Regions from separate parts of the Burkholderia sp. 10_S31 genome, predicted to be linked through region 1. Evidence: riboswitches for the same ligand, from Rfam matches in the RefSeq annotation. Region 1 holds a riboswitch; the other holds the start of a gene.
The links. Region 1 has a riboswitch for cobalamin ahead of cobW (cobalamin biosynthesis protein CobW). Riboswitches for the same ligand answer to the same signal wherever they lie in the genome.
Positions count from the first base shown of each region.

Region 2: it holds a riboswitch for cobalamin, as region 1 does, so the genes downstream of both, AC1Z3W_RS14665 (CbtB domain-containing protein) here and cobW (cobalamin biosynthesis protein CobW) in region 1, are expected to answer to the same signal.

Region 1 covers NZ_JBXOWK010000003.1:1,560,769-1,564,070, forward strand. Annotated here, with positions in the region: gene cobA (uroporphyrinogen-III C-methyltransferase) at 1-125, opposite strand, end outside; cobalamin riboswitch at 236-472, opposite strand; cobalamin riboswitch at 600-863, shown strand; gene cobW (cobalamin biosynthesis protein CobW) at 1,192-2,280, shown strand; gene cobN (cobaltochelatase subunit CobN) at 2,287-3,302, shown strand, end outside.
Region 2 covers NZ_JBXOWK010000001.1:3,271,553-3,274,854, reverse strand. Annotated here, with positions in the region: gene AC1Z3W_RS14675 (inorganic phosphate transporter) at 1-726, opposite strand, end outside; gene AC1Z3W_RS14670 (histidine phosphatase family protein) at 848-1,435, opposite strand; cobalamin riboswitch at 1,480-1,615, shown strand; gene AC1Z3W_RS14665 (CbtB domain-containing protein) at 1,655-1,864, shown strand; gene AC1Z3W_RS14660 (CbtA family protein) at 1,878-2,600, shown strand; gene AC1Z3W_RS14655 (LysR family transcriptional regulator) at 2,623-3,302, opposite strand, start outside.

The DNA.
Region 1 (3,302 bases):
ACGGCCTTGAGCGTCAGCAGATCGGCGTCGCCGGGGCCGGCGCCGACGAGCCATGCGCGGCTCATCGGACGCGGCACGGCGCGCACCGTGTCGTAGCGGTGGAAAGGGGACAGCGAGCGGCACATCGGCGGCCGGCGGACAGGCAGTGCATGACGGATCGAGCGAAGCCCGCGCGAGCGCGGGCGGAAAGCGCACCCCATCCGTTCCCCGCGGATCGGGCGTTCGGCGAGCCTCGGGCTCGCCCCTTGCGTCGGCCGGTATCCGGGCTGGCCGCTTGCCAGGCCGCAGCCTTCCCACCCGCTGAAGGGCAGTGGCATCGCGGGCGGCCTGGGCGCGTGCGGGGGGAGCCGCGGCGCGCGGGCGGCGTACCGTTGCGGGGACAGCACAGGCCGGGCGGACTTCCGCCTCCTGTTTCCCGTTTAACTGCGTGCGCGGAATGCGCATGCGAGCACCGAACGCGGCGCATACGATAGCACAGCGCCCGGCCCGCGCGAACCCGCCGCGCGGGTGCCGGGATGCGGCCGCGGGCGCGGTGCCGCGGTCATGCCGAAGCCTCCCGCGGCGGCCCGTTGCGCCTTGACGCTCCGCGCACCGCCGCCTACACTCGCACGCGTTTCGGTGCTCGCACGCGCCTCTCCGGCGTGCGCAGTTAAACGGGAAACAGGGAGCCTGCCTGCGCCGCAGTCGAGCCAACCTGTGCTGCCCCCGCAACGGTAAGCGAACGCGTCGCGCGCAAGCGCCATGCAGCGCCGCTTCGCCGCATGCCCGCCGCATGCGGACGACCGCCACTGGATGCCGCGCATCCGGGAAGGCGAAGCGGCGTGTTCGTCAGCCCGGATACCGGCCGAAACGTTGGGGTTCAGCGCCGCGGGGAGGCGGCGCATCGTCCACGGCCGCAGCACGCCCGACGCCCGCGCGTTTCCCGCTTTCCCCGCCGATCCGCCCGCCGCACGCGCGCCGGGCCGGCGCGACGAACGGCAGGCGGCGCGGGCAGGGCCGACGGCGGCCGTGTTGGCATTCACGATGTCGACCGTTCGCAAGGAAGCGTCATGTCCGATTCGTCGTTCCGTCCGTTCTGCAGCCGTCCGTGCGGACTGCACCGCGCCATCCCCGCGATTCGCCAAATGACATGCCGCGCCGCCATCGACGCGACGATCCCGGCCTGATTCCATTTTCGCCACAGGACCTACCATGACCCTACGCAAGCTTCCCGTCACGATCGTCACGGGCTTTCTCGGCAGCGGCAAGACCACGCTGATGCGCCACATCCTGCAGCACGCCGAAGGCCGCCGCATCGCGGTGATCGTCAACGAATTCGGCGAGCTCGGCATCGACGGCGAAATCCTCAAGGGCTGCGGGATCGGCTGCGAGGATGCGGAGGGCGCGCAGGGCGAAGCGTCGGGCCAGCTGTACGAGCTCGCGAACGGCTGCCTGTGCTGCACCGTGCAGGAGGAGTTCTATCCGGTGATGGAAGCGCTCGTCGAGCGCCGCGCCGACATCGATCACGTGCTGATCGAGACGTCGGGCCTCGCGCTGCCGAAGCCGCTCGTGCAGGCCTTCAACTGGCCGACGATCCGCAACAGCTTCACGGTCGACGCGGTCGTGACCGTCGTCGACGGGCCGGCCGCCGCGAGCGGCCAGTTCGCCGAGAACCCGCAGGCCGTCGACGCGCAGCGCCGCGCCGATCCGAACCTCGATCACGAATCGCCGCTGCACGAATTGTTCGCCGATCAGCTGTCGTCCGCCGATCTCGTGATCGTGAACAAGGCCGACCTCGTCGCCGACGCGCAGTTCGCCGAAGTCGAAGCCGCGATCCGCGAGGAAATCCCGCCGCAGGTGAAGATCGTGCGCGCGACGCGCGGCGAACTGGATCTCGCGATGCTGCTCGGGCTCGAGTCGGCATCGGAGGAAACGATCCATCTGCGGCACGACCATCACGGCTCGGCCGACGACGGCGATCACGACCACCATCACGACGATTTCGATTCGGTCGTCGTGTCGGGCGATGCCGGTTCGCGCGAAGCGACGATCGCCGCGCTGCAGCGTGTCGTCGAGGCACATACGATCTATCGCGCGAAAGGCTTCGCGGCGCTGCCCGATGCGCCGATGCGGCTCGTGATCCAGGGCGTCGGCCGCCGCTTCGACAGCTATTTCGACCGTCGCTGGCAGGACGGCGAGCCGCGCACGAGCCGCTTCGTGCTGATCGGCGAGGATCTCGACGCGGCCGCGCTGCAGCGCGCGTTCGACGCCGCGTGCGCGGCGCAAATGCAACAGGCGTAACGCGCGATGCATCTGCTGCGCACCACGCCGGGCGGCTTCGTCGACGATACGCAGGGTGTCGTCCGGATCGACCAGCAGCCGGCCGACATCGTGATCCTGAGCTCGGCCGACACGACGCTGTCGCTGCTGGCCAGCGTCGTACCGAAGCTGCCGGCCGGCTTTCCGAGCGTGCGGCTTGCGAACGTCACGTTCCTGCGGCAGCCGGCGTCGGTCGATTTCTATGTCGACGACGTGCTGCGTCACGCGAAGACGGTCGTGATCGATCACCTCGGCGGCGAAGCATACTGGCCGTACGGGATCGAACAGGCCGTGTCGCTCGCGTCGAAACGCAAGCAGCAGCTCGCGATGTTCTCGGGCGACCTGCAGGAAGACCCGAACCTCGTCGCGAAGAGCACGGTCGCGCCCGACCTGTGCCGGCTGTGGTGGCGCTACCTGCGCGAAGGCGGGATGCACAATGCCGAAGCGTTGCTGCGCAGCATCGCGTTCCATACGCTCGGCTTCGGCGACGAACCCGAGCAGCCGCGCCCGCTGCCGGCCGCCGCGCTGTATCACCCGGCGCGCGACCCGGCGAGCGTCGACGACTGGCAAGCGCGCTGGACGCCCGGTGCGCCCGTCGTCGCGATCCTGTTCTATCGCGCGCACTGGCAGGCCGCGAACACGGCCGTGTTCGACGCGCTGGCCGATGCGCTCGTGCGCGAAGGGCTCAATCCGCTGCCGATCGCGGTCACGTCGCTGAAGGACGCGGTGAGCCGCGAGGTCATCACGCAGCTCTGCGACACGCACGGCGTCGCGCTCGTGCTGAACACCACGGCCTTCGCGGCCGGCGCGATCGACAGCCCCGAGCCCGACGTGCTCGCCGGCGACGCGCCCGTGCTGCAGGTGATCCTGTCCGGCGGCAACCGCGACGCATGGGTGGCCGACAATCAGGGGCTGCACGCGCGCGACATCGCGATGCACATCGCGCTGCCCGAGGTCGACGGGCGCATCGTCACGCGCGCGGTGAGCTTCAAGGGGCTCGCGTA
Region 2 (3,302 bases), on a different contig from region 1:
CCAGAACGGCGGCGGCTGATCCTTCGGCGGCTCCTTGTACAGTTCCGGAATCCGCACGACGGCCTTCAGCAGGAGCAGCAGCAGCGACGCGCACAGGAAGCCGACGATCGGCGAGAACAGCAGCGACTTGCCGACGCCGAGCGCCTGGCCCCAGTCGACGCCGCTCGTGCCCGACGGCCCGTGCATCAGCTGGTTCATCAGCCCGACGCCGATGATCGACCCGATCAGCGTATGCGAGCTCGACGACGGCAACCCGAAATACCAGGTCGCCAGGTTCCAGACGATCGCGGCGATCAGCAGCGCGAACACCATCGCGAAACCCGAACCGCTGCCGACCTGCAGGATCAGCTCGACAGGCAGCAACTGCAGGATGCCGAATGCGACGGCGCCGCTAGAAACCATCACGCCGAGGAAGTTCCACATGCCTGACCAGATCACCGCGACGTTCGGCGTCAGCGAGTGGGTGTAGATCACGGTCGCGACCGCGTTCGCCGTGTCGTGGAAGCCATTGACGAATTCGAAGCCGAGCGCGATCACCAGCGCGGCACCGAGCATCAGGTACGGGAACAACGATCCTTCGCGGATGGGCGACAGATCGGCAATCAGATGGGTGGCGATATAGACTGCACCGATCGCAAGCACCAGCAGGAAGACGGCATAGCCGACCTGCCGGGTACGTTCGGTGGAGCCGGAATTGTGCGCGGCGGACGAAGCAGGCTGATTCATGACGGCATCTCGTAAGGGAACCGCAGCCAATCCTAGCTTTCGCTATCCGTCAGTTTGATGACAATCGGGAGGACGAACCGTTACCTTTCAGATATGTAAGAAAATGGCGCCGTCAATCTCCTTACGCATCGGTATCGTGCCGAACCTCGTCCGTGGCCACTGTCCAGCCATCTCGCGATGCGGTGAATACCGAGCACGACAGCGGCGCGACTTCGATGCGGATCGCAGCCTTTGCACCTATCCGACGCACGTGCGCGATGGCAGCCCGAACGATCGCCGCATGCGTGATCGCGACGATATCGCGATCGCGCGGCAGCGCGTTCAACCATGCGTCGACGCGGCGTGCGACGTTCTCGAACGATTCGCCGCCGTGCGGCGACGCGGACGGATCGTCGATCCAGGCGCCGAGCTCGTCGGGGATATCGCGCGCGAGGTCGTGCAGCCGCTTGCCGCGCCAGTTGGCGTAGTCGACATCGCGCAGCGCATCGTCGATGCCGGCGCGCAGCCCGAGCGCATCGGCGGTTTGCTGCGCACAGCGTGCGGGGCTGCACAGCACGATCGCGTCGCGGCTGCCGGCGAACCGCTCGCGTAGCGCGGCAGCATCGGCGAGCCCGCGGGCATCGAGCGCATCGTCAGCGGGAAACGCGCCGGCGCGCATCGCACGGGTCGACGCATGCGCGATCAGGCACAGCGAGGCAGGCTGGGTCATGTCGATGTCCGGAAGGTTTTGCATGGCCGCGCCCGTCGTGCACGGGCCTTCAACGCGCGAACGTTCGCGCGTACAATTCGCACGATACGAAAGGCGGAAGCCGGTGCAAGCCCGGCGCGGTCGCGCCACTGTAACCGGGGATCCTCGATCCCGGAAGCCAGACCTGCCTGCGTATTCCATCCAACATTTGTCGGGGCGCGATTCCCCTGAGGTGCATCCATGAGCGAAGCAGTGCTGAAGCCGGTCGTCGTGCCGGCGCCCATTCCCGTCCGCGAACTGTTGCCGTGGGCCATCTTCGTCGGCCTGATCCTGCTGCTCGCGCTGTATTTCGTCGGCGCGGAACAGGGCGCGACGTCGCTCGTACCGGGCATGTACGTGCACGAGTTCGTCCACGACGGTCGCCATCTGCTCGGCTTTCCCTGCCACTGACGCGGAGTACACGATGGTCGGAAAGCTGCTCATGCGCGGGATGCTCGCAGGCATCGCCGCGGGCCTCCTCACGTTCGGTTTCGCCAGAATCGTCGGCGAACCGCAGGTCGATCAGGCAATCTCCTTCGAAGAAAAGACCGACGCCGCCAAGGGCGAAGCGCCGGAGCCCGAACTGGTCAGCCGTCACACGCAGGCCGGCGTTGGCCTGCTGACCGGCGTCGTGACCTACGGCGCGGCATTCGGCGGACTGTTCTCGCTGGTCTTTGCGTATGCCTACGGACGAGGCAGCCGCCTCCCGGCGCGGCCGCTCGCCGCATGGCTCGCGCTGGCGGCGTTCGTCGCGCTCGTGATCGTGCCGAACCTCAAGTACCCGGCCAATCCGCCGTCGGTCGGCGACCCCGACACGATCGGCTATCGCACGGGGCTGTTCTTCCTGATGATCGCGATCTCGGTCGCGACGATGGTGTTCTCGGTCAGCGTGCGCCGCCATCTGCTGGCGAAACTCGGGCAGTGGAACGCGTCGATCGTCGCCGGGCTCGTGTTTGTCGCGATCATCGCGGCCGTGCAGATCGGGCTGCCGTCGGTCAGCGAGTTGCCGGCCGATTTCCCGGCGGCCTTGCTGTGGAAGTTCCGCGTCGCCGCGATCGGCATGCAGGCGCTCATGTGGACGACGATCGGCCTGCTGTTCGGTGCATGGGTCGAACGCGGTGAACGCACCGGCATGCGCGCCGCCTGACGCACGTTGCACCGGGGCGCGCCTAGCGCAGCATGCGCGGCGCGCTCCACGTCGATTCGCGCGCTAGCGCGACGAATGCGGCCAGATAGTCGATCGATGCATCCGCTTCGCGGATACCGAGAAAGATCTGCTTCGCGATGCCCTTCTTCCCCAGCCTGACCGGCACGACCGGCATCCGGTCCGCATATTCGTCGGCAAGCCATCTCGGCAGCGCGGCCACGCCGCGCCCGCTCGCGACCATCTGCAGCATGATGTCAGTCGTCTCGATCGACTTGTGGCGCCGCGGCACGATGCCGGCCGGCGTCAGGAACTGGTTGTAGATGTCGAGCCGGTCGGTCTCGACCGGGTAGGTGATCAGGACTTCGTCGGTCAGCTGCTCGGGCGTCACGTAGTCGGCGTTGGCGAACCGGTGCGCGTCCGCGACGACCAGCACCTGCTCGTAATCGAACACGGGATCGAAGCGCAGCCCCGGCTTGTTCAGCGGGTCGGGCGTCACGAGCACGTCGATGTCATGGCCGAACAGCGCGCCGATGCCGCCGAACTGGAAGCGCTGCTTCACGTCCACGTCGACGTCCGGCCAGCGCGACAGGTACGGCGACACGACCTTCAGCAGCCACTGGTAGCACGGATGGCACTCCATCCCGATGCGCAGCGTGCCGCGCTCGCCCTTTGCATACTGCTTCATCCGCTCCTCGGCGAGCT